Regions from separate parts of the Aeribacillus sp. FSL W8-0870 genome, predicted to be linked through region 1. Evidence: a T-box and tRNA genes for the amino acid it is inferred to sense, from the RefSeq annotation. Region 1 holds a T-box; the other holds one or more tRNA genes.
What was found. A T-box is a leader RNA that pairs with one kind of tRNA and senses whether it is charged. The one in region 1 lies ahead of NSU02_RS14380 (valine--tRNA ligase), so its partner is inferred to be a tRNA-Val.
Positions count from the first base shown of each region.

Region 2: it has a tRNA-Val gene. The T-box ahead of NSU02_RS14380 (valine--tRNA ligase) is inferred to sense a tRNA for this amino acid. The anticodon was not compared.

Region 1 is NZ_CP150165.1:2,945,291-2,962,300, forward strand. Features, by position in the region: gene mreC (rod shape-determining protein MreC) at 1-221, opposite strand, end outside; gene NSU02_RS14355 (rod shape-determining protein) at 238-1,260, opposite strand; gene radC (DNA repair protein RadC) at 2,762-3,439, opposite strand; gene NSU02_RS14365 (Maf family protein) at 3,458-4,024, opposite strand; gene NSU02_RS14370 (SPOR domain-containing protein) at 4,224-5,159, opposite strand; gene NSU02_RS14375 (folylpolyglutamate synthase/dihydrofolate synthase family protein) at 5,284-6,567, opposite strand; gene NSU02_RS14380 (valine--tRNA ligase) at 6,674-9,316, opposite strand; T-box leader at 9,370-9,592, opposite strand; gene NSU02_RS14385 (hypothetical protein) at 9,739-9,930, shown strand; gene NSU02_RS14390 (hypothetical protein) at 9,949-10,962, opposite strand; gene spoVID (stage VI sporulation protein D) at 11,036-12,178, opposite strand; gene NSU02_RS14400 (IS1182 family transposase) at 12,206-14,035, opposite strand; gene hemL (glutamate-1-semialdehyde 2,1-aminomutase) at 14,178-15,461, opposite strand; gene hemB (porphobilinogen synthase) at 15,478-16,461, opposite strand; gene NSU02_RS14415 (uroporphyrinogen-III synthase) at 16,465-17,010, opposite strand, start outside.
Region 2 is NZ_CP150165.1:1,265,331-1,282,340, reverse strand. Features, by position in the region: gene NSU02_RS06230 (MFS transporter) at 249-1,586, opposite strand; gene NSU02_RS06225 (enoyl-CoA hydratase-related protein) at 1,679-2,467, opposite strand; gene NSU02_RS06220 (AMP-binding protein) at 2,498-4,057, opposite strand; gene NSU02_RS06215 ((2Fe-2S)-binding protein) at 4,065-4,556, opposite strand; gene NSU02_RS06210 (xanthine dehydrogenase family protein subunit M) at 4,543-5,430, opposite strand; gene NSU02_RS06205 (carbon monoxide dehydrogenase subunit G) at 6,017-6,472, opposite strand; gene NSU02_RS06200 (xanthine dehydrogenase family protein molybdopterin-binding subunit) at 6,469-8,886, opposite strand; gene NSU02_RS06195 (XdhC/CoxI family protein) at 9,407-10,495, opposite strand; gene NSU02_RS06190 (helix-turn-helix domain-containing protein) at 10,507-11,259, opposite strand; gene moaA (GTP 3',8-cyclase MoaA) at 11,408-12,427, opposite strand; tRNA gene NSU02_RS06180 (tRNA-Val) at 12,888-12,960, shown strand; partial or broken gene NSU02_RS06175 (ComEC/Rec2 family competence protein) at 13,660-14,487, shown strand; gene NSU02_RS06170 (DUF3006 domain-containing protein) at 14,811-15,026, shown strand; gene NSU02_RS06165 (TRAP transporter permease) at 15,845-17,010, opposite strand, start outside.

The DNA of each region.
Region 1 (17,010 bases):
TCGTATGTATTTTTTAAATGATTCAAATTCTCAAAGAAGCCCGCAATATATTGTGCGGGCTGATGAAATACCTTCTGGACTAGTCCAACCGAATCTTGAATAAACTTCTCCTGCCACGAAAGATTGCGGTCTTCCTTTAGGGAAAAACCAATCAATGCCACCAAAATAATGATCCCGACAAGGAGCACAATTAATCGTTTATTTAGAAAAAATTGTGGCATGATTTACACCTCTAACTTATCTGTGGTCTTTTGTACGATTTTTGAATAGGTGGATATGTTCAAGAGCTTTTCCTGTTCCGACCGCTACACAATCAAGAGGATTTTCCGCAATGATTACAGGCATTTTCGTTTCGTCGCTTATAACTTTGTCTAAATTGCGAAGAAGGGCGCCCCCACCAGTTAAAACAATTCCTCGATCCATAATATCCGCCGCAAGTTCAGGCGGAGTTTTTTCCAAAGTAATTTTTACAGCATCTACGATCGCATAGACAGTATCGCGTAATGCCTCTGAAATTTCTGTCGCAGTAATTTCAATCGTTTTCGGAAGGCCTGTTAACAAATCTCTTCCGCGAATTTCCATGTTTTCAACACCTTCCGGAGCGCTTGCAGAACCGATTTCAAGCTTCACCGCTTCCGCTGTCCGATCACCAATCATTAAGTTGTAGGTTTTACGGATATAGTTAATGATGGCTTCATCCATTTCATCACCGGCAACACGGATAGATTGGCTTGTCACAATTCCGCCGAGAGAAATGATGGCAACTTCCGTTGTTCCCCCGCCGATGTCTACAACCATGCTTCCGGTCGGTTCCCAAACTGGAAGGTTGGCTCCAATAGCAGCCGCAAATGGTTCTTCGATCGTATACGCATCTCTAGCGCCTGCTTGTCTCGTTGCATCAATGACCGCACGTTCTTCAACCGCAGTTATTCCCGAAGGAACACAAACCATCACATAAGGTTTTCGCGAAAAAATACCTGCATTTTTTGTTGCCTGTTTTATGTAGTATTTCATCATCGTAGCAGTCGTTTCATAATCAGCAATCACTCCGTCTTTCATTGGTCGAAGTGCTACAACATTTCCAGGCGTACGCCCGATCATATTTTTTGCATCATTACCAACTGCAACAATTTGCTTTGTATCAGTTTGCAAAGCAACAACAGATGGTTCACGCACTACAATACCTTTTCCTTTCACAAACACTAACGTATTGGCTGTCCCTAAATCTATTCCAAGGTCTCTCGTACCAATTCCAAACATATCTGTTGTATCTCCCTTTCTTCCAAAATAAATACGTTTTTATATTCATGTAAATGTCTAATCATTATTGAAAAAACCCATAAATTATATTATAACGTAATTTTTCAAAAAAAAAAGTGCTATCAATACCCTGCGTAAAATAAAAATTTGCGAGGTATTTTTCATGAAACTTGATGAAAAGCTGATCATTGTGTTGGACGCCTCAAAAATTTTTACTAAAAAATTTTCCTAGTGGAGAATAGAGGATGAAAAATAGATGTCACAGCAAATACCGCCCGTATGAAAGCCTTGATTTAATTTATCCATTGAGAATAATAACTTAAAAATATTACAAGTCCATACAAAAAATATTATTTTATGTTTACAAATCCCCCCTTTGCACTCTTTATTAGCAATGGTTTAGAATGTCATAAAAAATAATGGTTTTTTCAGTTGATTGTGTTTCAATTCAAATGACTCCAATAAAGTATTACATAACAATTCTGCCGAAGTTTCAAGTTCATCTATTATTGAAATATGAGATTTTTCTCCAACTTTGGCTCTTCTTAAGTCGCAAACCCTTTGTAAATGCGGACATCATTTGGAGCTCGCGAGGCCGTGCAAATGTTTTTTTGAAATTCCTTCTATCATGCACTTATGTGTTGTAATAACGTTACTGCCCTGCTTCAAGCAGCTTTTTATCGTGCTTTGCGAGGCTGGTCAGTATGTTATATACCGTTGTGCTGTCTCCCATCAGTCCCCCTGCAAATTCAGCAAAACGGTGGTTGTTCGCATTACGTGTCTAGAAGCGCAAAAATCTGTCCGAAAAAGCGCTAGCAGTTCAGAATCCAAAGCTATTAACTGTAATACGTGTTAGGATTGATTTTAAATGAAGGCATACTTTTTCACCCATTTATAACTCGGGAAAATGAGTTTTTTAATCATATAAAGTGTGTAAAAATAACTCCTTTTTCGCAATGACAAAATTTTGGGTGAAATGTAATGATTATACATATAAGTGGTTTTCATAAAACTTTGTTGCTGGAACTGAGGTAGAATGACTAGAGTAAAATGAATTGTTATTTTTCAATAATAAGTTAGCTGGTCTGATGCAGTTGCCAAAAAAAGAACATCAATACAAATTCAAGTGCACAATCACATAGGCAGCAGTGCGACGAGGATCTTAACTTCAGAAGTCTGTAATCTTAAATGAAAACATGCTTCCTTACAATTCATTATAAAAGACAGGAGCATCATATGAGTAATATAAAATAGAACCTTATATATGAAAGTTTTCCAATAAAGTAAAGGGATGCTATTGATTATATATCAAGCCATTCTCCATCAGCAATAGATATTCAAAGATAAAAATTCATAAAACTGCGAATGTCATTTTTAAGCTTAAAAAATTGGAAGTCATTTATCAATAATTTCATAGATCTAATCTTCACACATCATAAAAAGAGGTGCACTTCATATCCAGTGCACCCCAACAATTGACATAGAACCTTTTAAAAAAACGTTATAAATATCCCTTTTCTTTTAAACTGACGTATTTACGCTCTCCGATTATGATATGATCTAAAAGTTCAATCCCGATCAGCTTTCCGCATTCGGACAAGCGCCTCGTGACTTCAATATCCTCTTTGCTTGGGGAGGGATCTCCTGATGGATGATTATGGATACAAATAAAAGATGCAGCTGAACATTTCAATGCCTCCTTGAAGACTTCTCTTGGGTGAACAATTGATGTATTTAAACTGCCAATGAAAATCGTTTGCTTATGCAGCACTTGGTTTTTTGTGTTTAAATATAAACCTACGAAATGCTCTTGTTTTAAAAAGCGCATTTCTTCCATGACATAATTGGAGGCATCTTGTGGAGAACGAATGACATACCGATCTTCGTATGCGAGCTGATGAATTCTTTTTCCCAATTCTAATGCTGCTATAATTTGCACCGCTTTTGCTTTTCCAATGCCGGGTATGCCCATAATTTCCTGAACTGACGCCTCTTTTAACATTCTAAGACCCCCGAAAGTTTTTAAAAGCTTATTCGCCAGTTCAAGCACTGATTCTCCCTTTGTCCCTGTTCTCAATAAAATTGCCAGCAGCTCATGGTTGGAAAGGCCTTTTGGTCCGTTGTGTATCAATCGTTCCCTTGGTCTTTCTTCTTCTGGAAAATCTCGAATAGCGAGCATATCTTTCCCCCTTGTTTGTTACCAGTGAAATCCAAAATTTTTTAATTCTCTGTACAGTCTTGAAACAGGAAGACCGACAACTGTAAAATAATCGCCATCAATTTTTTTCACTAGCAATGAGCCGAAATGTTGAATTCCATAAGCACCCGCCTTGTCCATTGGTTCGTTTGTCTCAATGTATTCCAGGATTTCATCGTCTGAAAGCGGCCAAAAAGTAACTTTTGTTGATTCAGAAAATGTCGTATGCTTTTCACCATGAATAATCGAAACTGCTGTTAAAACAGTATGTGTTTTCCCAGAAAGTGATTTTAACATGTAATAGGCGTCACGGCGGTCTTTCGGCTTTCCTAGTATTCGATTTTCGAGGATCACCGCCGTATCTGCTCCGATGACATATGCATCTTTATACCTTTCAGCTACATGAAAGGCTTTTTGAAAGGCAAGTTTTTGAATGGCTTTTTCGGGTTCAGCTTCTTCGTCCAGCCTCTCTTCCAAATTGCTTTCAATCACAGCAAATGGTATTCCTAACAGCTTGAGGAGTTCTTTTCTTCGCGGAGAGCTTGATGCAAGTATGAGGCGTTCCATTTTTATTTCATCCTTTCAACCAATACTATCCGTATGTTATCAAAAAAGGCTTTTGCAAACAATTTTTCAAAAAAGAATTATCTAATCGCCATTAATAAAAACATTTATTCAATTTACAGAAAAAACTACATTATCTAAGGAAAACTGCTTGTGAAAATAAAAAAAGAAAACGAATGCTCGAGCAAACGCTTTCCCGTTATCAAGAAAGTTTTTCAAAAAAATCTAGCAGCGACTGCTGCAGGCTCCATAGCTGTTCATTTGCCGATTTTTCTGTTTGCAGTTTTTTTACTGCTGCCAAAATTGAATCGTCTTTTATTTGACCAGCCTCATTTAATAATGACTCTACTTTCTCTTGTTCCGGGGCGGTTCCATTCACAAAAGACGAAGACAGCTTCAGCATCTCCTCAACGACCGTTTTTGTTTTTTCGTTTTCCACCTTTCCTTCCCATTTCATCTTTTTCACAAACGTTTCAATTTGATGTGATTCAGCCATGTTTTTCAACTCTTCTGCTGTCTTTTTATCCAACGCTGCCCCAACGAATACGTAATGATCGCCGCCTTGTGAAACGATAACAGAAGGCAATCCTTTAGCCTTTATCTGCCCGCTGACGGTTTCCGCCCCTTCTTTTTTTGTAAATTTTCCGGCTTGTACCATATAAACTTCAAAAACGATGTTTTCCGCACCGCTTGGCGCTGAAGCATTGCTAACGTTCTGTCTGTGAGGAGACTTTGACACATCCCTCAATTCAGATGATACAGGCATTGAATCGTTTGAAATAAATTGCAGGGCTAAAACACCAAAACTCAGTCCAAGAATAACAGCAAATATGATCGATATCACATAATTTTTTATTTTAGGAGGCAGCGTTCTGCTATTGTTCTTTGAGAAGGCTATTTTCGGGTTTTCTTTCTTATCCTCCTCATCATCCGGCAAAATCCAAGGAAAAGATGTCTCCTCTTCGTTCTTATCCTCTGATGCTGCCATTTCTTTTTCAGCCTTCACCTTTTCCTCCCAGCTGGATACTTTTAATTGTTTGCCAGTTTCACTTGTTTCAGCAGAAACATTCGTATCGTTGGAAAAATTGTTTTCCTGACCGTTGATTTTAATGGTTATTTTCGATGATGGCTTGTCCAAAATGATCACCGCCCTTTTTTGCTGGACAAACTTTTTTTTATGCTAACATATGTAAAATAAAAAAGAACGAGACATTTGTCGCCTCGTTCATAATTGTTGTCGTTATTTTTCGACATCCTCGTACTCATGAGCTATGTTTTATATGTTTTCTCACTTCACCGATAAAATAAAGGGAACCTGTAATAATGAGAACCGTTTCGTCATCCATTGTGTTGATAATCTTTTCATAGGCAAGCTCCCAATTGTCTTCATACTCTTTATCCTTCATGTCGCAAGCCTCGTATAATTCTTTCGCATCAGCTGCTTTCGGGAAATGAAAGGTTGTAAAAATAATTCGATTTGCCGTTTGTGCAGCCTGCTCGATCATTTCTTTATATTGCTTGTCCTTCACACACGAAAATAACATGATGATTTTCTTATCAGGGTAAAACTTTTGTACAGTTTCTTTCAACGCTGCCATTCCTTCCGGATTATGTGCTCCGTCCAAAATGACTCTCGGTTTTTCCTTTACTTCTTCAAAACGCCCTTTCCAAAAAGTGCGCTTCAGTCCTTCCTGTATATGCTCCTCCTCTATGATAAACGAATAATAAACTCTTAAATAATCAAGCGTCATGACACTCAGTGCAGCATTGATCGCTTGATGGTTTCCTTTCATCTGTAATGAAAGGCTGTTATATCGTTTAAAGGGGGTTTGTACAAAAAATTCATCAAAATCTCCTGCGTGAAAATCCCTAGTGAGCCAATAATGCTTTGCTTTTTTTTCTTTTGCAACACGCTCAATGACATCAAGGGCTTCCTTTTGTTCCACAGCTGTAATGACAGGAACTCCGTTTTTAATAATGCCTGCCTTTTGCTCTGCAATCTCTTCTATCGTTGAGCCAAGGATGTTTAAATGATCATGTCCAATCATTGTAATCACTGAAAGAATAGGATTCGCAATATTCGTAGAATCCCATTTTCCCCCGAGTCCTGTTTCTAATAAAACAACATCCGGCACGTTGATTTTACCAAAATAATAAAACATCATCGCAGTAATGACTTCAAACTCTGTCGGTGCTCCAAGCTCCGTTTTCTCAAGCTCGTCAACAACCGGTTTGATCACATTGGATAGCTGCAATATTTCCTCTTCAGAAATGGGATTGCCATCTATCGTAATTCGTTCATTGAATGATTCCAAATAAGGCGAGGTGAAAGCACCTACTTTATATTCAGCGGCTTTTAACACCTCTTGCATAAAAGCAATCGTTGATCCTTTCCCGTTTGTTCCGGCTACATGAATGAAGCGGCATCTTCTTTCCGGATGATCAAGCTTTTCCATCATCCATTCCATTCGCTGGAGACCAGGCTTTATTCCAAAGGTTAGGCGGGAATGTATCCACTTGAGTGCTTCTTCATATGTTTGAAACATATAAATTCCCCTCCTTGAACTCTCGAACATTTTCAATGAATTTGAATGGCCGGATGTATCATAAACGTTTTGATGGAAGAAAATCCGGGGCATACCCGGATTTGTTTTAGCCTTTCAGCTCCTGAAGTCGTTTTAACACCGCCTGCTGTTTTTCTAAATAGTCCTTTTCTTTTGCCCGCTCTTCTTCTACGACTTCTTTCGGTGCTTTTTTAATAAATCCTTCATTGGCAAGCTTTTTCTGAACGCGCTCGACTTCTTTATTCCATTTCTCTAATTCTTTTTCAAGCCGTTTGATTTCTTCTTCCACATTAATGAGTCCTTCAAGAGGAAGAAATACTTCTGCCCCGCTCACAACAGCTGTCATAGCCTTGTCAGGAGCTTCAATGTTTGTATCAATTGTTAATGAGCTAGGATTGCAAAATCTCTCTAAATAGCTGCGGTTTTTCTCCAACTGGTTTTTAACTTCTTCACTATGAGCATGAATGATCATATCCACCTGCTTCTTCATCGGCGTGTTCACTTCAGCGCGAATATTACGGACTGAGCGAATCACATCAACTAGAAGCTTCATTTCGTTTGCAGCTTTTTCATCAGAAAGCTCCTGACGTACAACCGGCCATGAAGCAATTGTAATCGATTCTCCCTGATGAGGAAGGTGCTGCCAAATTTCTTCTGTTATAAACGGCATAAAAGGATGAAGGAGTCGCAATGTTTGATCTAACACATATGCCAAAATGGAACGAGTTGTCTTTTTCGCTTCCTCATCATTTCCGTACAGCGGAATTTTTGCCATTTCAATATACCAGTCGCAAAAATCATCCCAAATAAAATTGTACAGCACCCGACCGGCTTCGCCAAATTCATATTTTTCCGCAAGTCTTGTGACAAGCTCAATCGTTTCATTTAACCGTGTGAGAATCCATTTATCTACCACTGATTTTTTTCCGTTTAAATCAATTTCTTCATATGTTAAACCGTTCAAATTCATCAGTACAAAGCGGGAGGCGTTCCATATTTTATTGGCAAAATTCCACACGGCTTCTACTTTTTCAAAGCTGAATCTTAAATCCTGCCCTGGGCTTGAGCCGGTAGCTAAAAAGTAGCGCAAAGAGTCCGCACCGTATTTGTCAATAACATCCATCGGATCGACGCCATTGCCTAATGATTTGCTCATTTTTCTTCCTTCTGAATCGCGCACAAGTCCATGAATCAAAACATCTTTAAACGGTCTTTTCTCAGTAAACTCCAATCCTTGGAAAATCATCCGCGAAACCCAAAAGAAAATAATGTCATACCCGGTAACAAGGACATCTGTCGGATAATAGCGTTTATAATCTTTTGCCTCTTTATCAGGCCAGCCCATTGTTGAAAACGGCCATAAAGCAGAGCTGAACCATGTATCTAACACATCTGGATCCTGCTCCCAATTTTCAATATCTTTAGGCGGCTCATGATCAACATAAACTTCGCCTGTTTCCTTATGATACCAAGCTGGAATGCGATGTCCCCACCATAACTGACGGGAAATACACCAGTCGCGAATGTTTTCCAGCCAATGCAAATACGTTTTTTCAAATCGTTCAGGAATAAAATGAACTTTCCCTTCTGTTTTCTGAAGGTTCAAAGCAGCTTCGGCCAAAGGCTTCATTTTCACAAACCATTGAGTTGATAAATACGGCTCGATAACTGCTCCGCTTCGTTCACTATGGCCTACGGAATGGATATGCTCTTCAATTTTAAATAAAATTCCTTCCTCCTGCAGGTCTTTCACCAACTGCTTCCGGCATTCAAAGCGATCCATTCCTTCATATTTTCCAGCTTTTTCATTCATTGTCCCGTCTTCATTCATGACTAATATTCTTTCTAAATTGTGGCGGTTTCCGATTTCAAAGTCGTTCGGATCGTGTGCAGGAGTTATTTTTACTGCTCCTGAACCGAATTCCATATCGACATATTCATCTGCGACGATCGGAATTTCCCGTCCTGTTATTGGCAGCTTCACTGTTTTTCCGATTAAATGCTTATACCTATCATCATCAGGATGAACAGCCACTGCTGTATCCCCAAGCATCGTTTCCGGGCGAGTGGTCGCGACTTCAATATATCCGGATCCATCAGCCAGCGGATATTTTAAATGATAAAGTGCCCCTTTCACTTCTTTATAAATGACTTCGATATCGGAAAGGGCTGTTTTTGTCACCGGATCCCAGTTAATAATGTACTCTCCTCGGTAAATAAGACCTTTTTTATAAAGCGATACAAAAACCTCTCTTACAGCTTTTGAAAGACCTTCATCAAGGGTGAACCTCTCTCTTGTGTAGTCAAGACCTAGGCCTAATTTTGCCCATTGTTTGCGAATATGGTCTGCATATTCTTCCTTCCATTTCCATGTTTCTTCTACAAATTTTTCCCGCCCGAGATCATACCGACTTTTCCCTTCTTCGCGCAGCTTTGCTTCCACCTTGGCTTGTGTGGCGATTCCCGCATGATCCATCCCTGGCAGCCACAAAACATCGTACCCTTGCATTCGCTTCATTCGGGTAATAATATCTTGAAGAGTTGTATCCCATGCATGTCCAAGGTGAAGCTTACCGGTGACGTTTGGCGGAGGAATAACGATCGTGAAAGGAGTTTTCCCCTCATCATCTTTTGCTTCAAAAAATTTTCCCTCGAGCCAAAATGCATACCGATCCTCTTCAACCGTTTTCGGATCGTATTTTGGGGAAAGAGTGATTTCTGAATTCGACATATTTATGAAAACCTCCTTATTTTCATTCTAAAATATAAAAACTCCTTCCATCCTAAAAGGACGAAAGGAGATGTTTTCGCGGTACCACCTTTTTTCACAGATACGTCTGTGCACTTCTTTCAGGTAACGGCTAATGCCGGCTCCCTTTACTAAAAGCTTTCAAGGAAGCTGCTCCAGGGCGACTTTCCAACGGGATCTCCTAGGAAATCTTCCAGCTTGCGATTTCCCTCTCTGGAAGGAGTCGTTCGTTGTACTACTCCCCTTCAACACATTTTCACAAACTATATAAATTTCTATATTTAATAGTACTAAAAAATTGTTTTTTTCGTCAATATTTTCCCCATCTTCCTTAACCTTTAAACAAAAATCACAAAATGTTCTTTATTTCATAATATAAATTAACAAAGTTGAAGGTGATCAACATGAGAAAAAAAATAAAACCATACTATATTCAATCGTTTATTAAACAATTCCGATCTACTCTTGAACAGTTCATCGTTCCTTTAATGATTTTTCAGGGAATTCGAACAATCCTTTTACCAACTATGTTTGATATTATTTTATTAGCCATTTTACTATTTCTAGCAGCCGCGTTGTATATGGAACGGGGTTAAAGCTGACAGATCCCCCATTCATTCTGATGCCAATGAATCGTTTTCTAGTTTTTCATTCCATTTTAAAGCAATGTACCCGGTATTTTTCATTTGCCAGTATGCTCTTAACAGCTGTTTGCAATATTCTAATTCTCCCTTTTCGCTTTTCTTTTTTTGATATTGCCGGACAAGCTTTAATAATTTGGCTGGATAGGATAAATAGCTTACCAACAGCAATCTCTCAGTTTTTGTTAAAGGAAGCACTTTTTCGTAATCTGATATATATTGCACATTTTGATCACTAACGGTTGGTTCCGCTTCGGAGAGGTTCATAAACATTAAGAAAAGGTCGTAAATTGGAGTAGCAAATGCTGCATCTTCCATATTAATAAAATAAATTTTCCCTTTTGGATCTAACAGAAAATGAGATAAGGAGACATTTACTTTGTTCAGTGCAATTCGCATGTGAGGGGATTGCTTTATTTCGTTATACCACTCATCAAGCTTTGCTTCTGCAAATAAGATGGCTTGCCTCGTTTCAAAATAATAACTGAAGACCGCCAATTCAAAAGGCGACATATACCATTTTTTTTCGATTTGTTCCATAAATGCTTCCAGCAGGTTGAAATTTCTCTTCCACTTGTTCTGAATCTGTTGATACACATTTTCGAGCTGAACTAGAGGTATGTTGATTTCCTGTTTTGTTTTTTTATGGAGTTTCGCTAAGTGGTAAAAAAGGATTGAGGCATTTTTTTCATCAACGATTGAACCTTCCATCCAAGGCATTACATAAAACGATTGCGTTGAGTCATTAACAAACACATTTCCGTTCGTTGTCCTATAAATCGGCACGATTCCTAAAGATGGAAAGTCGTGAAAAATTGAATATAATTTTAGAATGTTTCTTTGCTTTTTAATCGTTGTTCGTTTTAAAGCATATGTTCTTTTTTCACAATGAATTTTCAAGACATTTTTTGTTTTTTTCTCTAAATAAATCGGTTTGATTGGATAATGCTGCAAAATCCTCATGGCCGTTTTCAGATCATCGCTCATCTTCCCACACGCCTTTAAAGAAAATAAAGAAAAGCTTGAGCTGGTTTGATCCCACTCAAGCCGCTTGCAAAAATTACGTTTGTTGTGTTTCAAGAACCGGGATATATAAAATGTCTCCTTCACTAATCTCTTTATCATGGTGAAATTGATTTACTCGATTGAGCTGCTGGAGCGTAATGTTGTAGCGTTCGCAAATATTTTCGAGCGAGTCTCCCTGCTGGACAATGTACATTCTTAATTTAGAAAATTCTTCTTCCTCATTTTTCGTAAACAATTTTGTTAAATATAAGGTGTTATCATTTTTCCTTACAGATTCTTTTTCTTCATCGTCTTTTTCGACATAATTGGAAATTTTATTGATCACTGGCTTTTCTTCTTCAATGCGGCCTTTCTCTTCCAAACTGACTTGATTTTTCTTCGCTTCAACAGTGAATGTATCGTAATCCGTTTCCGTTTCTTCTTCTCTCTTTAATGGCATCATAAAAACAATGTCTGCCGTCTCTTCATTGTCATCCTTTTGAACAGCATCACGATCATGTTCGATTTGCTCATTTTGATCGCGTTCGGCTGTATCGAATTCGAAATATTCATTAAGACTTTTCTGTTCATTGTCTTTTTCAATATTTTCCGCTTTGTTGATTGGTTCATCGTTGAAACGATTTTCTTTGATCGTTGATTCGGTTTCATCTTCTTTCCTTTCATCAGACTGTCGAACGGATGAGATTTCCGCTTCAGCATCTATGATCTCGTCCACTTCATTTGCAGCAGTTTCTTCCGCCTGCTCTTCTCGAATTCCGTAAATGGATAGATCAGCTATAAGCTTTAAACCATTTGCTTCCGGAAAATCATAATCAAATGATTCAATCGCCACAAACACCTCTTCTAAATTGGCAATTCTTTTTTTCGGTATTGTAATATCGACCGGAAGCTCGTGTCTAAATTCCATTACACCGTCATTTCTCGCTTCTACATTTTGTATATAACGGGCGATGGAGGAGGTTTGAAGAAGTTTATCATTCTGTTGCTCCTCTCCATCGAATTTGTATTCTCCGGAAAGCTCTAGAGCACCTTTTATCGTTACATATCCATCATGTTCTTCAATTGAGATGTCAGGTTCCAGTGAAATGGACAATAGTTCAGAAGGTTGAAAATGATGGCGAAACAAGACCGATTCCTCTACCGAAAATCGTAAAACGGACGTTTCTTCAATGGACATGCGGACTTCCTCCTTTCTCCAATCAATCTAATTTATCGTGCCATTAAAGATGTATGAAGGAGGATGACAAAATATGCACGGGAAACAAAAATAAAAGGGCTTGTCTAAAAAGTCCATAAAAACAGAGCGAATGGAGAAAACAATGAGTTTTTCCATTCGCTCTGTTTCCTTATTTTTGAAATTGGTTTGGGAATTTGCGGCCCATTTCAGTATGTTGTGGGCCATTGCCACAATCCCGAATTCTGTTCGGACTTTATGAAGCCCCCGTAACAGAAATCGAGTGAAACGCAAATTGCCCTTGATGTTACCGAACACACTTTCGACATCCACTTTACGCTTCGCATAAAGAGCTGCCTTTTGTTCGTCACCAAGAGCTGCTTTGGCTTTCGCTTTCATTTCTTCATAAATCGTGTTCCAATATACTCGACGATTTCCTTTGGCTTTCGTACACCCATTCTTCAACGGGCAATCCGTACAATCTTCACACTCGTACACTTTCAAATCTTGTATGTATCCAGATGCATTTTTTCTTTTTTGATAATACTTGAATACGACTTTCCGATTGTTCGGACAGATAAAGCAATCGTCTTCTTCGATGTATTTCCAGTTTTGTACTTTTGATAAATCCTTTTTAAACTTTTTACTTTGTTCCTTCAAATAGGTTTGGTATGGGGCTAATAATTCAAAACGAGGTTCTTTTTCTTCGCCAATCGCATATAAATAGTTTTCTTCACTCGCATATCCTGCATCGGCAATGACATACTTGAGTTTCTTTTCCTTCGGCATCGATTCCAATAACTTTTCCATAAATGGTTGGAAACAGCGAGTATCTCCTGGATTTTGATAAATTTCAAATCCCACGATAAATTGATGTTGTGTGGCGAGTTGAACATTATAACCCGCCTTGAGTTGGCCGTTTTTCATATGGTCCTCTTTCATTCGCATAAAAGTGGCCTCATGGTCGGTTTTCGAGTAGCTATTTCGTTCACCTAGAATCTGTTTTTGTACTTTGTATTTTCGTAATCGTGGAAGATAATCCGTTTGAATCGTTTTCAGTTGTTTGGTGAGTTGGGATTTTTTAGAGCGAAGTTCTTTTTTTCTTTCTTTGTCTTCTTCCTGTTTATAATCTTTTTCCAAAGCTTCTATTCTCTCAGAAAGTTGTGCCGATGATTTTTCTAATTCTTCTTCTAATTGTTCTTCTTTTAATTCCTCCAAGGCGATTTGGTGCGCTTCTTGTAGAAACGATTGAATTTTGGCTCGTAGTTTCTGATCATATTTTTCTACGGATTTTCGCCATACAAACGTATATTTGTTGGCATTCGCTTCTATTTTCGTACCATCCACAAAAATATGGTCGAGGTCGATAAGTCCTTGTTCTACTAGTTGAAGGACAAATTGTTCAAATACAGAATCCATCATGTTTGACATACGAACACTACGAAAATCATTTATTGTGCGATGGTCAGGGGTTTGCAATCCCGCCAACCACATCATCGGAAGATTTTCTTTCACCATTTGCGCTATTTTCCGACTTGAATAAACATTTTGAGTGTACGCATATAAAATCACTTTCAATAACATTTTAGGGTGATAGGGTGCACGACCCCCACCAACATAATGAGTATACAACACTTCATCCGGAATCGATTCCACCATTTCATCCACTAAACGGGCGACATGATTTTCAGGAATATACATTTCGATATCTAAAATGCTCATGACTTGACGATTGCAATAAGGTTGGAAAACTAGTTTTTTGCGTTTCTTATTCTTTTGAACCTCTATTTTTTGAATACCCTCTAGAGTCATTTCTAATTGCGTGTTATAATTTTCTTGAATAGTCATTTGATTATTCATAAGAAATCGTCCTTTCTGTAGAATGTTTTTTGGTCAATTTCATTCTATAAAAAAGGACGATTTTTTTGTACCCTAAAAACAGAAAAAAGGGCTGAGCCCAAGGTCGATTCAATCGACTTTTCGGACAGCCCCTTTTAGCTCGTTATCTCAAAACCGAAAAAGCTTTTTCACATGCTTCTATTGTTTTTTCAATATCTTCATCCGAATGCTCTGTTGACAGAAACATTCCTTCAAATTGGGAAGGAGGCAAGTAAATGCCTTCATCCGCCATAACACGATAATACTTTGCAAAAAAATCAAGGTTTGATGTTTTTGCTTTTTCGTAATTGACAACATCTTCATTTGTAAAGAAAAATCCGATCATTGATCCCGCTCTATTAATTGTATGAGGGATTTCATATTTTTGAGCAGCTTTGCGCAATCCTTCCTCTAATTTATCCGCTTTTCTTTTAAATTCTTTATATGTGTCTGGTGTAAGCTGAATGAGTGTTTCATATCCGGCTGTCATCGCAAGCGGATTTCCTGAAAGTGTCCCCGCTTGATAGATAGGACCGACAGGAGCGATTTTTTCCATGATGTCCGCCCGTCCGCCATAGGCCCCGACTGGAAGTCCTCCTCCAATGACTTTCCCCAAACATGTCAAATCCGGAGTCACTCCAAAGTATCCTTGGGCGCAATGATAGTCAACGCGAAAACCGGTCATCACTTCGTCAAAAATCAGAAGCGATTCGTATTGTTTGGTGATCTCGCGCAAGCCTTCTAAAAAGCCTTCTTTAGGCGGTACAACACCCATATTTCCGGCTACTGGCTCGACGATCACGGCAGCTATGTCTTCGCCAAATTTTTCAAAAGCAAAGCGGACGCTCTCTAAATCATTATATGGAACAGTAATCGTATGCTGGGCAATTCCTTCCGGCACCCCTGGACTATCCGGAAGCCCTAATGTGGCCACTCCTGATCCAGCCTTAATGAGCAGCGAATCTCCATGGCCATGATAACATCCTTCAAATTTTAAAATTTTATTTCTTCCCGTATATCCGCGGGCAAGGCGCAATGCGCTCATTGTCGCTTCCGTACCAGAGTTCACCATCCGCACAATTTCAACGGAAGGAACCCTCTCCACAACGAGCTCCGCCAGCTTATTTTCAATCAAGGTCGGCGCTCCAAAGCTCGTTCCTTGTTCCGCTATTTTCTTTAATGCTTCAACAACTCTGTCATTGGCATGTCCTAAAATTAACGGTCCCCATGAAAGAACATAATCAATATATTCGTTGCCATCAATGTCATACACTTTAGAACCTTTTCCGCGCTCAATAAAGATCGGATTCATTTGAACGGATTTAAACGCGCGCACAGGGCTGTTGACCCCGCCGGGCATCAACGTCTTCGCTTTTTCAAATGCTTTTATCGAACGTTCATATTTCATGAAATGAGCCCCCTTTTCAATAATCAGACTGTTCATCTAACCAACGGGCAACATCTTTTGCATGGTACGTAATCATTAAATCCGCGCCGGCTCTTTTCATGCTTGTAAGCATTTCAAGGACAGTGCCTTTTTCATCAATCCATCCATTTTCAGCTGCCGCTTTAATCATTGAGTACTCGCCGCTTACATTATAAGCAACGACAGGAAGGTTAAAATGATTTTTAACATCACGGACAATGTCTAAATAAGAAAGCGCCGGTTTCACAATTAAAAAATCGCATCCTTGTTCAACATCTGCTTCTGCTTCCCTTAATGCCTCCAGCCTGTTAGCCGGATCCATCTGGTACGTCTTCCGATCACCGAATTTCGGCGTGCTTTCAGCTGCTTCCCGGAACGGACCGTAAAAAGCACTGGCATATTTGACCGCATATGACATAATTGGAATATGAACAAAGCCTTCTTCATCAAGCGCTTCCCGAATGGCTGCGACAAATCCGTCCATCATATTGGATGGAGCAATTATATCCGCCCCGGCTTTTGCCTGGCTGACAGCTGTTTTGGCTAATAATTTTAACGAAGCATCATTTACAATTTGCCCGTTTTCCACAACTCCGCAATGACCGTGATCAGTATATTCACATAGACAAGTATCTGCGATAACGACAAGATCAGAATGCTGCTGTTTAATTTGAGCGATAGCCCGCTGCACGATGCCGTGATCATGGTATGCTCCTGAACCGACTTCATCCTTTTCATGAGGAATGCCGAATAAAATAACTGATTTAATTCCCAGCTTGACAACTTCTTCAATTTCTTCATTTAACCGGTCCAATGAAACTTGAAAAACTCCCGGCATCGATTGCACTGGATTTTTTTGATTTTCCCCTTCGACAACAAAAATCGGATATATTAAATCTTCTTTATGAAGGCGGGTTTCCCTGACCATAGCCCGCAGATTAGCTGTATGCCGCAATCGTCTATGCCGTGCAAAATTCAGCATGATCTATTCCTCCCTTTTTTCTGCGTATGCACACATTTTTTCCAGCATTCCATCAATTGTATATTTTTCCGGCATAATGCAAGTACACTTTATTTTATAAGACAGCAATTTATCTCTTGTTATCGGTCCGATGCAAACAAACACAATATCCCGAACCCTGTTTTCCAGCCCGTTTCTTTTGACAATTTTCATAAATGCAGAAGCTGTGGAAGAACTCGTCAGCGTAATAAAATCAATCGTTTTATTTTCAAGCAAATGCAACACTTCTTTTTCATTTTCCAACAATTGTATTGTTTCATAAACAACAAAATCAAAGAAAAAAATCTTTTTTTCTGTTAATACTTCACGTAAATAAGTGCGTGCCAAATTCCCGCGGGCAATTACTATTTTGCTGTCTTGCCGAACATGATCGATTAATTCTTCCGCTAAGCTTTCGGCACGAAACTCTTCAGGACATAAAGATACCTTCCATCCTATTTTCTCCGCAGCTTTTTTTGTCTTTATACCGACACAAGCAACGTTGACGTTTTTCAGATCTTCTAATTCCAA
Region 2 (17,010 bases), 1.7 Mb from region 1:
ATTTAAAAATAATGGGATCGATATGTTTCGCGTTACAATGAATAAGTTCGGAACATGAAAAATATGATAAAGTAGAGAAATATTTATGGATAAAATCAATTAACCTCCTTCTTTTTGAACATTTTTAAGAAGGAGGTCTCAAAGCAATCGTACGATAGGCTTGTTCAAAACAGATCTTTTTCCTATCCTGTTTGTTGTTTTTAAAGGCTGTTTTCGTAAGCTTTGTTGACTTCCGATTGATTCGCTGTTTATTTAAAATTCCCTTTTGTTTCTGGTATGATGAAGCTGCCCAACAGATACAAAATGAAGAGAGCAATAAAGAAATACCCCAAGGACGATGGAATATTCGACGTTTGACCGCTGACCACTGTTACCAAAGTCGGCATCATCCCGCCTACAGCAAATCCCATATTCCAGGACAGTCCAGTACCCGTCGAACGAATAGATGTAGGAAAACGTTCATTTAAAAAGATCAGCACGGGAGCATATGAGCCATTCCCTAAAAACGACAACCCCATTGCAAAGAGCGTAATCATTGTCAGATTTTGAGCGTGTGCCAATTCTGTATACAAATACGGAAGAGCAAACAGATTTACGATGCCTAGTAAAATGAATGTTTTCTTTCTACCTATAATAGTGCTCAAATGACCGAGAACAACAGCAGCAACCAGTGCAGAAATACTGCTTACCATAAGAATAATTGAGGATTCGGTCTGCGGGATATTATTAATTACTTTTAAAAAGGTAGGCAAATACCCGCAAGTTAGGTAATAGGCTGAGCCGCCGCCGATTACAATCATTAAATTAATTAATAAAACTGACAAATATTTAGTGAATACCGTTTTCACCGGAGACTGCTGATGTTCCGGTTTCGTTTCTTGCTCCTTCTTATGCTGCACCCATAACGGTGACTCCTCAAGCTTCTTGAATACGAACAGTCCGAGAACAGAGCTCAATATGCCGGTAAAGAACATAAAGCGCCAGCCCCATTCGCTGAATTCCGGCCCAGAAAAAATATTTGACAAAACAAAATATACAATGGAGGCCAGCAATGCACCAAGAGCAGCACCGCCCCCGCCGACAAGGCCGGACATCAAGCCGCGCCATTTCTCCGGTACGGATTCCGTCCCAATTGTATGAGTGGAGGCAACAACTCCTCCGACAAATACACCTTGGATTAAACGAAGAATAATAAAGATGATTGATGCAGCGGCACCGATTTGAAGCACTGTTGGCAACGCTCCAAACAGGGCGGTAGAAATCCCTACACCAGACACGGCCACAACCATTGCTCGCTTCCTCCCATGGCGATCAGCATAGGCACCAAAAAGCGCTGAGCCGAGAGGACGCAAAAATAGTGTAACTGCAAAAGAAGCATACACAGCGGCCAACGAAAGTGTCGGTTTATCTGTCGGGAAAAACAACTTTCCTAACTCAGGTGCAACATAGAGAAGAATAAAGAGATCATACAAATCCAACGACCAACCCAACAGAGACGCCATAACGGCTATTATCATTTGCTTTCTACTAGTCGATGCTTCCAATGCTGAAGTTTGCTGAACGGTTGTCTCCATATTACCATTCATACTGCTCCACCTTTCTTTTGGAAAAATTTTTAATTTTCAGTAAATTTTAACTTCAGGAAACGGCTAGCTCGCCGTTTCCCGAAGTTTCCGTCTTATTTGCCTTTAAAATTCGGCTTTCTTTTTTCGACGAATGCTTCGACGCCTTCTTTGAAATCTTCTGTAGTGCGAAGCAATCCATAGGCTTTTCCTTCTATTTCAATTCCTGCACTAAGCGGTGTTTCATCGGCTGCATTGAGCACTTGTTTACATACTTTTAATGCAAGCGGAGAGAAGTTTACAAGCTCTTCAACGAGTGAATCGACAGCGCTTTCTAGTTCTTCCTTTGGAACAACCTTTGTGATAAGGCCCCATTGATACGCTTCCTCAGCAGGAATTCTTCTTGCACGCATAATCATGTCTTTTGCGCGAGTTAATCCTACTGCTTTAGCCACCCTTTGTGTTCCGCCGCTTCCCGGAATCATACCAAGATTCATCTCAGGCAGTGCTAATAATGTGTCGTCTGCTGCAATTCGAAAATCACATGCCATAGCAATTTCAAAACCGACTCCAAACGTATAGCCTTGAAGCTGAGCAATGACAGGCTTTGGAGAACGTTCTGGTGCTGCAACGTTTACAGCAAGATGTGATAATTCTTCTTGATGCACTTCCAAAAATTCAGGGATATTCCCTCCTGCACTAAATGCCTTATCTCCTTCACCTTTAATAATAATGACGCGAACATCATCGTCTTTATTTAACTCATCAAAAATTTCTGGAAATTGTGAGCGAGCTAGCATGCTAATATAATTCATTTTTTCTGGACGGTCGAAAACAATTGTTGCCGTCTTTTTTTCCGGATTTTTTTCAACTCGAATGTGATCATATTGTTTTACTGCTTCCATGTTTTGGTTCCCCTTTCTTTTTTGAAAAAATTAAACGATTTTTTCACTTTCATTTATATATAGTTCAAATTCTCCCGTTTTGAGTTTACGACGGAGAATTTTCCCAACAGCGCTTTTCGGTACTTCTTGAATAAATACATATTTTCTTGGACGTTTAAAGTTTGAAAGTTTTGTATTATTTTTACAATAATCGTCAAGTTCCTGTATGGTAAGTGACGGATCTTTTGGTACGACATAGGCAGAAACAACTTGGCCCCAGCGCTCATCTTCTTCACCAATTACAGCAACTTCATGCACTTTCGGATGCTTGGCTAAAACATCTTCTACTTCAAGAGGATGTATATTTTCTCCGCCGGAAATAATCATATCATCGACACGTCCGACGACATATAAATCTCCATCCTCATCTAATTTGCCAAGGTCTCCAGTAAAATACCATCCATCCCGAATGGCTTTTTTTGTTGCATCCGGTCTATTCCAGTAGCCTTTAAAGCTTTCTGGTGATTCAATATTGGCAATAATTTCTCCCAGTTCTCCTTTTTCCACCACATCCTCTGGAGTTGCATGGCCATCAGGATCTGCCTTAACAATGCGGATATTTTGATGAAAGCCTGGCTTACCAGCACATCCTGGCTTTTCCATCACATTTGGATTGATCGTAAATGTATAAATTTCAGTGCTGCCATAATGGTTCACAAACACTTCAGGCTTTAACATTTCAATACATTTTTCCGTTAAAGCTGTTGTCATGGAAGCGCCCGCATAACCGATTTTTTTCAACTTAGACAAATCGTAATTAGGAAATTCAGCGTGATTTAACATATCGTGATATAACGTAGGTACTAAGTAAAGGCATGTAATTTCTTCACGTTCTATTAATTCCAACGCTTCCTTTGCATCAAAATCAGGCAGAATAACATATTTTCCATTTAAAAACATAATAGATAGAAGGGAGCGCATTCCCATCGTATGATAAAGCGGCATTGTCCCTAATGTACTTTCCCCGTCTTGATATTGGTTTTGGATAATATGGGCTAGCGCTGCACTATATTCATTTTTGTGCGTTCGTGGAACTCCTTTCGGTTTTCCTGTTGTTCCGGACGTATAAAGCATAAGAGCGATATCGTTATCATCTATCGTTGGCTTTTCCAAGCTGCCAGGACTTCTTTCAACAAGTTCATTATAGTAGATATCAGCACCTTCCACTTCGCCAAGACCAATCAGTATTGGCTTTTGCTGAAGATTTGCTTTCAAAACGGATTCCTGGCTTACGATTTCGTATATGACAGCAGCAGCCTCAGCATCATTGACACAATACTCAACTTCTTTCACCGAAAGGCGAAAATTAATTGGAGTGTAAACGGCTCCAATTTTTTGCAGAGCCCAATAAATCACTGTGTTTTCAAGACGATTTTTTAAAAGGATCATAACGCGGTCATGCTGTTTAATGCCGATTTTTTGAAGTGAAGCAGCGACTTTTTCCACTTCGTTATGATATTGCCGGTACGTATACCTTCTGTCTCCTTCTACAACAGCAAGTCGATTTGGATGACGCTCAACAGCAAATTCAAAAAGAGTTAAAAGGTTCATATCATCATCACCTTTCCACCCGAGCATGATTACTATTTTCTTCAACTGTTTTTTGAATTGCTTCTATAATTCCAACATAACCCGTGCATCGGCATAAATGTCCTGATAGCATTTCTTTTATTTCTTGAACGGAAGGATTCGGATTTTTTTGTAAATAGTCAGTTGCTGACATTAAGATTCCAGGTGTACAGAACCCGCACTGAAGGCCGTGACATTCAATGAAATTTTTTTGTAATGGAGTTAATTGACCGTCTTCTCCCAAACCTTCTACTGTTGTGATCTCCTGCCCATCCACTTGAACCGCAAATATGAGGCAGCTTCGAACAGCTGAACCATTTAAATGGATCGTGCAAGCACCGCACACACCATGTTCACAGCCGACATGCGTGCCAGTGAGACCGCACGTTTCTCGTAAAAAATCACTTAACAGCAATCTTGACTCAACTTGTTCTTTATACTTTTTCCCGTTGATCGTCACTTCAATTTCATGAACGCTCATTGGCTTCACCCCTCGCTCGTTCGTAGGCTGATTTCACCGTACGCACTGCCAATTTTTTCGCAAGATGTCTTCTATATTCAGCAGTTGCGTGTATATCTGACTCTGGATCTACCATTTCATCCACTATATCCTCGACTTTTTGGAGAAGGGAGTCAGATAAAACCTCTCCTTTCATCCATTCGTTTGCCCCTACTATTAACAATGGCGTTGCTTCAACACCGCCTAATACAAGTCTTACATTTGTAATGCGATCTAAATGATCAATCGTTAATTGACAAGCAGAGGCAACGAGTGCAAAATCACCGTGACGACGAGAAATTTCATAAAATGAATATCCATTTCTTTCTTGTTCTATAGGAATGTGAATTTCCGTCAGCATCTCATTTGGCATTATGTCAGTTGTTAAATAAGTAATAAAGAAATCCTCGACGTTTACTTCTCGCACCTCTTCTTTAGAAGCAATATGAAGTGTCCCTCCGAGCGCCATCAATGAAAGAGGAATTTCAGCTGTTGGGTCAGCATGAACAAGACTTCCTCCAAATGTTCCCCGATTTCTCGTTTGAACGTGCCCAATAAAGGGAACCGCTTCACTTAGAAGCCCTAAATGCTTCTGAACTACATCTGATCTTTCAACTTCCGCCTGCCTCGTTAACGCACCAATTTTAACTTTGTCACTATCAAACTCAATAAATTGCAAATCATGAAGCTGATTAATGTCAATTAAACATTCTGGCGATGATAGTCTCATGTTCATTATTGGTACAAGACTTTGACCACCGGCAATGATTTTCCCGTCAAATCCTGCTTCTTCTAAAAGTGTTAAAGCTTCATCAACTGTTTTCGGGGAATAATAATCAAATTTTACGGGTTTCATATACTCCCCTCCTCGTTTAGTATTTTTAGAATCCTCTTTAGAGAGAGGCATTTTCCAGTTAGACTCTTTGATAACTTTTTCAGATAGTGTTGCTAACTGGCACTATCTGAAAAAGTTCCATTTTAGGGGTAGACTTTTCGTGATGCCCCTAGATAGTAGTATTAAGGATCATTGGGAGAAATCCATCAGCTATGACTACTTATAAAGTCTGTTTCTCCAGCTCTTGTTCGAACTTCTAACCCGCAATCTTGTTCCCTCTTGCCACCAATGCTGAATGTGACAGCTTCCAGACAGCATGGATTAGAGCAAGTTCTCGTGATTGATCAACAAGTGGACTGGGGACATCCCGAATAGTCCTTTCCACAGATCCTTACATGAAAGGGGTTATTTTCAGGAAAAGGGCAAAAATCGCTTTAAAGATGCTAAATGTAGCAAACTCCATTCAAAAGGCAGCCAGATTTTCTTATCAGTGCAGAAGACTCAATCGACCTTTTCATTTCGTCCACTCACAGTATGATCTAGCAGTTCAAAGGATTTGGAATTTCCAATTCCTTTGATTTTTGTGCTTGACTTGTATTTTCTCTATTTAAATAGATTGTTCGCTTTTCGCTAGTTCTTTATTAAACTTTTTAAAGAAGTCCTGAATGATTAATTTAGCTACACCATTTAGCATTCTTTGCCCAACCATTGCCACTTTTCCGCCAACTTCCGCTTCATACGTATAGTTCAATTCCGTCTTGTTATCGTCAATTGGAACAAGATCAACAACTCCTGCTGCTTCAACACTTCCTGGTCCGCCTTCCCCTTTTACAACGAGCTTATAATGGTTCGGTTTTTGAACATCAGCAATTTCAATGGTTGATTCATATTTTCCTTTCACAGCAGCAATTCCAATAGATACTTCCGCTTCATATTTGTTTTCATTGACAGGCTCTAATTTTTTACAGCCCATAATGCAATTTTTTAATGCCTCTGGGTCCAGCAGCACTTCCCATGCTTTTTCAATTCCTGCATTTAATGTTACGCTCCCTTTTCCGTTCATGATGAAACCTCCTGTTTTTTAGACTGATTCAAAATGTTCCATACTTTATTTGGTGTTACTGGTAATGAATCAATCGTCACACCATATGGCTTCAACGCATCATTTACTGCATTTGCAATGACAACAGGTGCACTCATTGTATTTCCTTCTCCAAGACCTTTAGCGCCTAATGGTGTAAGTGGTGACGGGGTCTCGATATGTTTGATCGTTACATTTGGTACTTCAGGCGCTGTTGGACATAAATAATCCATAAACGATCCAGTTAAAAACTGACCTTTTTCATCGTAGACGAGTTCTTCATACATGGCGCCGCCAAGCCCATGGACTAGGCCTCCCAATATTTGTCCATCGACAATAAGCGGATTTAATAGTTTTCCTGCATCGTGAACCGTGAAATAATCAAGAATGTGAATGTCACCCGTCTCTGGATCAATTTCAACTGTCACTAAATCTGCAACAAATCCATACGTAACCGATGAATTAATTAAATCCTGATCATCCGGCGGTTCAGCCTGGGCTGTATAATAGGCTGTTTCATAAATTCCAGGCTCCATCCCTTCTGGTAAAGAAAGCGGATTCCAATGGGCTGATCCAACAACCCTTTTTATAGAAATAGATTTAGATGGATCGGTTTTGGAAACAATGTTGCCTTTTTCAATTGTTAAATCTTCTTCCTTCGCTTTTAAAAAATGTGCAGCAATTTTGATAAGCTTATTTTTTACCTTATGTGCTGCGTAGTACACTGCACTTGATCCGAGTGACGCAAACCGGCTGGAATAGCTTCCAGAAGCAATGGACCATGCACTTGTTGCTGTATCAAGTTCAGCTACAACATTAATTTTGTCATGCGGAATTCCGAGAATTTCCGATACGATTTGGCTAGCGACCGTTTCATGCCCTTGTCCGGACGGTGTTGTACTAATGCGCACATTCACATTTCCCATAGGATCCATCGAAATCGTCGCCGCTTCTGAACAACCAGATTTCGGCAATCCTGCTTTTCTTTCCTCTGGAGTTAAGGCGATCGTAATGTATCCCATATTCGAACCGGATGGTTCAACGATCACAGCGAGTCCAACACCAAGAAGCTTTCCCCTCTTGCGTGCTTCAGCTTGTTTTTTTCTGAATTCATCATATTTACCGATTTTTAATAGCAGGTCAAATGCTTTTTCATAGTCGCCGCTGTCATACACTCCACCAGATGCCGTTCTGTATGGAAATTGTTCTTTTTTAATTAAATTCCGTCTGATCACTTCAGCTGGCTCTAATTTTAATTCATCTGAAATGATTTGCATGATCCGTTCAAGAGGGAAATACGTTTCTTGTCCCCCATATCCGCGTATAAGCCCTGTTGGCAATTTATTCGTCATAACGGCATACGCATCAATCATTAAGTTGGGAATATCATAGGCACCGGTTGTGTTAGCATGATTCCGGTACAGACATGCCGGCTCTGGTGCCCGGATATATGCACCAACATTGTCAATCATTTTCATTTTTAATCCGAGTATTTTTCCGTCATTTTTTACTGCTGCTTCAATATATGTGACTCGATCCGTACAGCTTGAACTAGCTGCTAAATGCTCCTGCCGGTCCTCGATCCATTTCACTGGACAGCCTACGAGACGGCTTACAACGGAACAAAGAACGATATACGGGAATATTCCTGCCTTAATTCCATAACTGCCGCCAATATCTTTTGGTATAATAATCCGCAACCGATTGCTTGGAATTTTTAATGCACCTGCCATAATCGAATGAAGTACAAACGGCCCATGAAAGTTCGCGTGAACTGTATAACTATCAGAGCTATGATCGTATTGGGCGACAATACCATATGTTTCAACTGGTGTTGCAGAATATTTCGGAAAATGAAAACGATGCTTGATGATTTTGTCAGCCTGCTCAAAAGCCTTCTCTACATCTCCATAATGAAAAGTTCGATGATTAGCGATATTTGAACCAACATTTTCATGTAAAATAGGTGCTCCATCTTCTATTGCACGTTCAATATCTACAATTGGTTCAAGATTTTCATATTTCACCTTAATTTTTTCTAACGCATCCTCCGCAATATAACGGTTTTTGGCCACGACAACTGCTACTGGCTCACCTACAAAACGAACTTTATCAATAGCAATTGGATAATAGTGTACTGGAGCACTGACGCCAACACTAAAAGGATTTAATAGAGGATGTACATCCTTACCTGTTACAACACCCTTTACTCCAGGAATTTCTAAGGCTTCCGAATAATCGATAGACACAATTTTGGCATGCGGATAAGGGCTCCTTAAAATGGCCACATGACCAGTATTCGGCGGGGTACCGATGTCATCAATATATTTTCCCTGACCAGTCAATAATCTAGCATCTTCAACACGCGTCACTCTTTTCCCAATCACTTTACTCATTTAACTTACCTCCTTCCGAAGAAATCTCTCATAATTTTGTGGTGACTCAACAACTTGAGGATATTGCAATCGCAGCAAAACAAATATCATTACGAATTTTTGCCCTTTTGGCTCATCCCTTTAAAGAACTGGATGACCTTTTTAATTCGATATTTTGCTTGAACAATAAACAGGTTCCCATTTCTTTCATAGCATTGAATCACGGCACAATAACGCAACAACGGTGTCAGTCTTGTCAGATGCATTTTTTAATCTTATTTTTAGCAATGTAATCAGCCTTGATTGGTAATATCTCCTAAAACCAATCGGTTTACTTATTTCATAGAAACTTCAGTTCTGAGTTAAGTCAGCAACAATACCGCTTAACTGAGATTTTTTACTTTCATCCACGGTATTTTGGTCAATACATTTCCAATAGATGGTATTAATAGATTGTGTTTGACCATCCGCTTTGAAAAACCTGCAGCTGATATCACTCAACAAAATATGTTTTTTCACCTTTATGACTGATGTATCTTTTTTAGGAATAAGCCATTGCCGCCAGCTCTGATAATTTCTTTCCTGTTCCGCCTCTGTACACCGTCATAATTTCAGCCAAAATACTAAAGGCAATTTCTTCCGGTGTTTTCGCTCCAATATCAAGACCGATAGGACTATGAATTTGCTGAATAGAAGGATGAGCCTTCAGAGTTTGGCTGCTTTCAATTAATTGGGCAGTTCTTTTTTTCGGACCTAATAGACCAATGTAAGCCGCATTTGAATGAATGATGGATTCTAATATTTCTTGATCGTGTAAAAAATTGTGTGTCATTATAATGACATATGTGTTTTCATTAAACGAAACGTCAGGAACAGACCCTTTAGGATAAACTTGGATAAAATCAGCATCAGGAAAATTATTTTCATTGCAATGAGTAGGACGATGGTCAAGAACAGTCACAATCCATTTCAAGCTTTTCGCCATTTTGACAAGCGGAATGGCATCAGGACCTGCGCCAAAAATCTTTAAGTGTGGTGGTGGACTTAATGATTCATAATATACGTACAATTCTTTTTCACCACCTAAATAAACCATTTCATTTTTTAAATTGTTTTTCCGATCTTGATAATCATGAGCAATTTCAGAAACGGTAATAAGTGAGTCGTCATTACTTTGCAAAGGGTCTAGGATCCACATTTTTCCTTGAAGATTTTCATCTTTCGCATTCACGATCGTGACAGCGTGTAATTGTTTTTGGAGGGATTGAGAAAAATATTGATCAATCACTTCTGTCCTTTCAGGCTGCTTTTTTGGCAGATATGGTTGTAAAAATATGTTCATTTTCCCATTACAGCCGACACCAAGTCCCCAAACAATATCCTCTTCTCCGTAAAAATCATAGTGGAGAACTGCCGGCTTACCCGTTTCGAGCACTTTTACAGCATGTTCTACAATATCTGCTTCGACGCAGCCTCCGCTTAAAAGACCTGTTATCTTTCGATCTTCTGATACGAAGCATTTTGCCCCTGTCTTTTGGTAGGTAGATCCTTTTGTAGAAATAATGGTTCCAATAACACCTGATAACCCTTCCTTTTTGCAGCGTTCCAATTCCTTTTTAATCGTAATCACGACTTCACCTCCTATTCTTTAAAATGAAACTGCTCCCGATACTCTCTTGGCGTCTTCCCAACCAATTTTTTAAAAGCGGTTGCAAAATAGCTTGCATTTGAAAAACCGGTATTGTTAGCGATAATTTCAATCGGAAGACTCGAAACTCTAAGCAGCGTTTTAGCTTTTTGAACTCTAACAAACGATAAATATTCCACAAATGTCATACCAACTTCTTCTTTAAACAATCGGCTGAAATAAGATGGACTTAAATATACTTGATTTGCCACTTCTTTTAGAGTAAGAGCATAGCCATAATTCATTTGAATAAACTGAATGGCACTTTCGATCGGATTTTTTAAGTCAGAGGAAAAATGACTTTTACCATTGATGGTTTGATTAATTTCTTTATTTAATCCTTGGGGCAAAATCCGCTCAAATGTATCAAGTAGTTCATTTTTGGAAAGCGGTTTCAACAAATAAGCTGAAAAACCTGAGTTGATCGCTTCCTGAACAAACTCGAACATTTTTAACTGAGTCACAACAATCACGGGCAAATCTGGATACAGTTGCAACGCTGATCTCCCTAATTTGATACCGTCTATATCTGGCAAGGAGATATCCACAATGAGTATAGTCGGTCGATTTTGCTTTAAAAGGATCATACCTCGTTGAGATGTACTTGCTTCATAAATGGAAAGAAAGCTGAATTTACTATCTTCAATAATTGACTTTAAATCCTTCCGAGCAGATTTATCATTATCAACAATTAATACATCAGCCAATTGCTCCCCTCCTTGTTTCTATATATTAGATAAAAATGTATTTTAATGGTTTAAAAATTTTGCGATTTCAATTTTGATTTTTTCTCTTTTGAATTTTCTAAAAAAAATAAAAAAAACAATCAGCATTTCATCACCAAACGCCGATTGTTTATCCTCCTATATATGACATCTCAATTTTATTTTTGTTCAACATACCTTTGTTTTCTGTACGTTCAACAGAATATTGATCTTTACGAGTTTGCCAAACACGTTCAATAGCCATTTTGATTTCTTCTGGACTTTTTCCTGAACGAATGAAATCCCGTAAATCAAATCCTTCGTGGGCATATAAACAAGTGTACAGCTTTCCGTCTGATGAAATACGCGCCCTCGTACAGCTTGAACAAAATGGTTCTGATACTGATGTAATAAATCCGATTTCTGAACCTGTGTCTTGATGACGATATCTCTTGGCTACCTCTCCAAAGTAGTTTTCATCAATTGGTTCAATGGAATAAACAGAACTAATCATCTTTACAATATCTTTTTTTATCAAGACATCTTTCATATTCCAGCCGTTTGTATTGCCTACATCCATAAATTCAATAAATCTTAATGGAATCCCCTTGTTTTTAAAATATTCCGTCATCGGCAAAATTTGGTGATCATTTACTCCTTTTTGTACAACCATATTTACTTTAACCGAAAAACCGATCGATACAGCATAATCAATATTTGCCAAGACCGTTTTTGCTGATACATCTCGGCCATTTAGACGGCGAAACGTATCGTCATCAATTGCATCAAGGCTGATGTTCAATCGGCGAAGACCTGCTTCATACAATTTTGAGCCATACTTTTTTAAATACACGCCGTTTGTTGTCAAACCAATATCATGAATTCCTTCAATTTTTGAAAGCATGGCAATTAGTTTATATACATCCTTTCGAAGAAGCGGTTCGCCTCCCGTCAGCTTAATTTTCTTCACGCCAAGCTCAACAAAAATTTTCGTGAGCTCGACAATTTCTTCAAACGTCAACAAGTGATCCTTCGGAAGGAATTGATAATCATCTCCGAATATCTCTTTCGGCATACAATACGTGCACCGGAAATTGCATCGGTCGGTTACAGAAATACGCAAATCGCGCAAAGGGCGGTGCCTCTGATCCAAGACTTGGTCTTTTTTCATTTTTTATCACATTCCTTTATAAGGATTTTCAAAAATGATCGATATTATAAATGTTATCCTATCAAATTATTAAAACGATTTCAAAAATATTGCATGAAAGGCAAAAGGACACTCCTTTTTCTTTCCTATAAAATTTTGTATAACAAAGAGGACTCCTTACAGATTATTTAGATAAAACGAAAAAATAACTACTGTTACACTTTGTCGTCAATCAGAAACAAAAACCGCCCGGTAATCCGGTTGGTCGTTTCGCATAATTTATAATTCTCAACATTTGTGCTTCTATTAAAAGCACTTCCTTTTATCAATTTAGATTCTAAGACCAGAAAGAGCTTATCAATGATTAAAAACTACAGCAAGTAAAAAAACTTGCATATTGAGGCTTGACATATTTTTATAACAACATTACAATAGGTATTGTCAAAAAAACGCATTAGAAATTCATCTGTTTTGTTAATATGATTCCGTAGCTCAGCAGGGAGAGCGCCACCTTGACAGGGTGGAGGTCGCTGGTTCGAGCCCAGTCGGAATCATCATTAAAAACCTTAGTAGACGTGGTTCTTGTGAAATACAAGAATCGCGTTTTCTTTTTCTCTTCTTTTTTACTGACTTTTTAACGGCGAAACATTAAAATATCAGGTTTATTCAACAGACTATTTAACTTGTAATTTTTTTTAAATGTAAATTTTGTTTACGCCTTTTATATCGTTCAAATTTTCCATTTTCTCGCGGCCATATTGTATTTTTTAATAATTTTAGTTATATTCACCTTTTTTGACTGTGCAATATGTTTTTACGCTAAATAAAGTTAGGTACAGCGAGCTAATTGGCGACAACAATAATTAGCAACACAATGTTTTATTTAATCTTCTTATCAATTGTTTTTAACAAATTACGTTTCTCCTTGTTTTAAAATATGCAAACTATTTTTTTACTTAAACTTTTTGATTCCTCCATTCACCAACTGTTGCGTTTGAAAAATTAAATTTTGGGATGACCAGATTTCAACAAAATTAAAAATGTACAGACCTTTGTCTGTTTTTAGGCCGATCCAAGCCTTTTGGGTCGGCTTCTTTTTTCGGCATGAAAAAATCGGATGAGACTTTAGTTCAATTAGACTAGAAAATTTAATTTTCTGTAAAAAAAATAAAATTTTCTAAATTAAATCTTGTAAATTTTTCCTACCACGCTGTATAATCAATTTGATCTATTCAGTACTCGGAGGGATTTTGATGAAATTACGTAAACTATTGTTTTCGATAGTGTTTGCATTTTCTTTTCTGTTGATCCCGTTTCACGAAACAACAAGCGCTCAGGCAAAAAATATGTATGTTCATTTTATTAATGTCGGACAAGGAGACGCAATTTACATAAAAGCTCCAAATGGAGAAGATATTCTCATTGATGGCGGAAATAACAATTATGGAGATGACGTTGTTAATTATTTGAAAAAGCAAAAAGTGGATGATATCGAAATAATGATTGCAACTCATCCGGACGCAGATCATATTGGCGGTTTGGACACTGTGCTATCTGCTTTTCGAGTAGAGCAAGTGTATGCGCCAAAAGTCAGTCATACAACGGAAAGCTACAAAGATTTTTTAAATGCTGTTAAGCGTGAAGGCAAAAAAATAAAGACCGCTCAAGCAAATGTTGCTTTGCCGATCAAAGGAGTTACCGCAAAATTCGTTGGGCCTGTCAAAGCATATCCAAAAAGTGACTTAAACAACTGGAGTGCTGTTTTAAAGCTTACTTACGGCAAAAAATCATTTCTTTTCACTGGCGATGCGGAACTTAAAGCAGAATCGGATATGATTAAAGCTAAACAAAATTTGCGAGCTGACGTCCTAAAAGTAGGACACCATGGCGCCAAAACATCTACAAGCACAGCGCTGTTAAACTCAGTAAAACCGACATATGCCGTCATTTCCGTCGGCAAGAACTCATACGGCCATCCTACTCAAGATGTGATCAATCGGCTGAAAGCATACAAAATAAACACTTTTAGAACGGATAAACAAGGCCATATTGTGGCAACAACGAACGGCTCCAATCTTTCCTTTAATGTAAAAGCGGCATCGTCCGGCACAGCAAGCAAACCAACTAGCTACAAATTAACAGCAAGTGTCGATAACAAAACTCCAAAGCAAAACTCAACAATAATACTGAATGTAAAAGGGCTGCCAAACGGAACAAAATATAAAGCTGTTTTTAAATACAAAAGCAAAAACACCACTTATACCGGTACTATTGGCAAGCCATTGTCGGTAAAAATCGGCCGTGCTGCAAAAGGTTATACTGTTAAAATCGATGTATCAGCCACTTATAAAAACAAAACTTATAAAGCACAAACATCTTTCACTCCTAGATAAGGTGGGACATTATGAAATTTATTATTGATCGATTTGAAAATGACATCGCAGTCTGCGAAGATGAAAACGGCAAAATAATCGAAATTTCAAAAAGCCAGTTGCCTAAAAATGCAGAAACGGGAGATGTAATTATTCAGAAAAATAACCGTTATTATGTCGATAAACAAGAAACAAGCAAACGAAGACAAGAAATTGAAGAGTTAATGGACGAATTGTTTGAAGATTAATCGTTTTTTCAATTAAGATTCCAAGCAAATATGATTGAAGTGGAAGTGTCAAATGATGCTTCCACTTCATTATTTTTTGCCGTTTTAGAATCGCGCCTATAGAGCTGATCATTCATTTTTTCCTCTATGCTTGGTTTTTATAGATTTAAATTTTCGTGTTCTATCGGATTTCATTTTGCCGTCTAGGTTGAAATGCCGCTCCATTTCCCATCTATTCGTGACATAAAGCGGTTTTTCTTAAACAACATTTTAATTTTGCAGCACAAAAATAAATCGGACTCACAATGTTCGTACCGAAAAGGGACGATCTTACTGGATTGATAGAAAGCAATTGGAAAAAATCATGCTATAAAACAATCGTTATAACCAACAAACTCGCATTTCAAATCATGCAGTCTAAAACGGAAAAATAAGTTTTCTGCAGGCTCTTTTTTTATTTATGATATAAAACTGTCCCGCTATCAACCGCTTACACACGAGCAGCCGTTCCCCAATAGATTTTTAGAAGCTTGCTGTATTTTCAATTTTGTTTGCCCCTTTTTCATTTTTACAAGCAATTCAACCTTTCAAAAAACCAGTTTTATTTTTCGCATAACAAAACAAGCTGAGTCATATCATCCTTTTGGAGAACGTCTTCTGCAAATTAATGGATTGATTCCAACACATCCTTTCTGTCTCTCCGACATTTTATCCTGATTTTGTTCGTTCCAATGTGAATTGCTCTCCGCGTTTATTCTGCGTTTCAATGATTCCGCCTGTAAGAAGACTGAATCATGTTCTAATCATTGGATCGATTCTTCCATGACAACCTGTCTTCTTTAAATGCTCTCACCCTTCACTTTTTGATCAGCTTTGTATTTCCATATATATTGAAACGCATATAATGCGATGAAAATGATGAGACCTGAAATGTCTGAAAAACGTTCTGGATAAATCAGCAACAGCCCGGCCACGACCGCGGCAATTCGTTCAATCAAATGCATTTTTCTCATCCAATATCCGATCATCCCGGCTCCAATTGCGATCATTCCGCAAAACGCCGTAAAGACTACCCATAAAATTCCAAGCCATGTCGTATCAATCATTAACATTTGCGGAGACAAAACGAAAATATACGGAATGATAAAAGCGGCGATTGCCAATTTTGAAGAGTGAATTCCCGTTCGGATCGGTTCTCCTCCTGATACACCGGCTGCGGCAAAGGCTGCAAGAGCAACTGGCGGTGTAATGTCGGCAATAATCCCGAAGTAAAACACAAATAAATGTGCAGACAGATCAGGTACCCCCAACAAAATAATCGCTGGTGCAGCAATCGTTGAAGTAATAACATAGTTCGCTGTAGTCGGCGAACCCATTCCAAGAATCAACGAAGCTATCATCGTCAGCATTAATGTCGGAATGAGATTGCCCCCGGCGATATCAAGCAGACCGTTGGCAAGCTTCAAACCAAGCCCGGTTTTCGTCACAACGCCGACAATAATTCCGGCAGCGGCTGTTGCTGCCGCAACCCCTAACGCTGTACGGGCGCCGTCGACGAGCGCTAATACAATATCCTTAAATGTCATCCGATTCTCACGATTTAAAAATCCAGCGACAATCGAAATGACTATCGAATAAATGGCAGCATGTGTAACGGTCACTCCTGACATTAGCAAAATAATAATAACAACGATCGGGGCTAACAAATGCAGTTTTTTCAAAATTTCTTTCCGATTCGGCATTTCTTCTTTTGACAAGCCTCTTAAACCGATTCGCTTTGCTTCAAAATGAGTCATGATCCAAATCCCTGCAAAATATAGAATAGCCGGAATAGCTGCCGCTTTGGCAATGTCCCAATACGTAATGCCGTTTCCGATAAATTCAACCATTAAAAACGCAGCTGCTCCCATTACCGGCGGCATTAACTGACCGCCTGTAGATGAAGAAGCTTCCACCGCTCCTGCAAAATCTTTGTTATAACCAAGCTTTTTCATCATCGGGATGG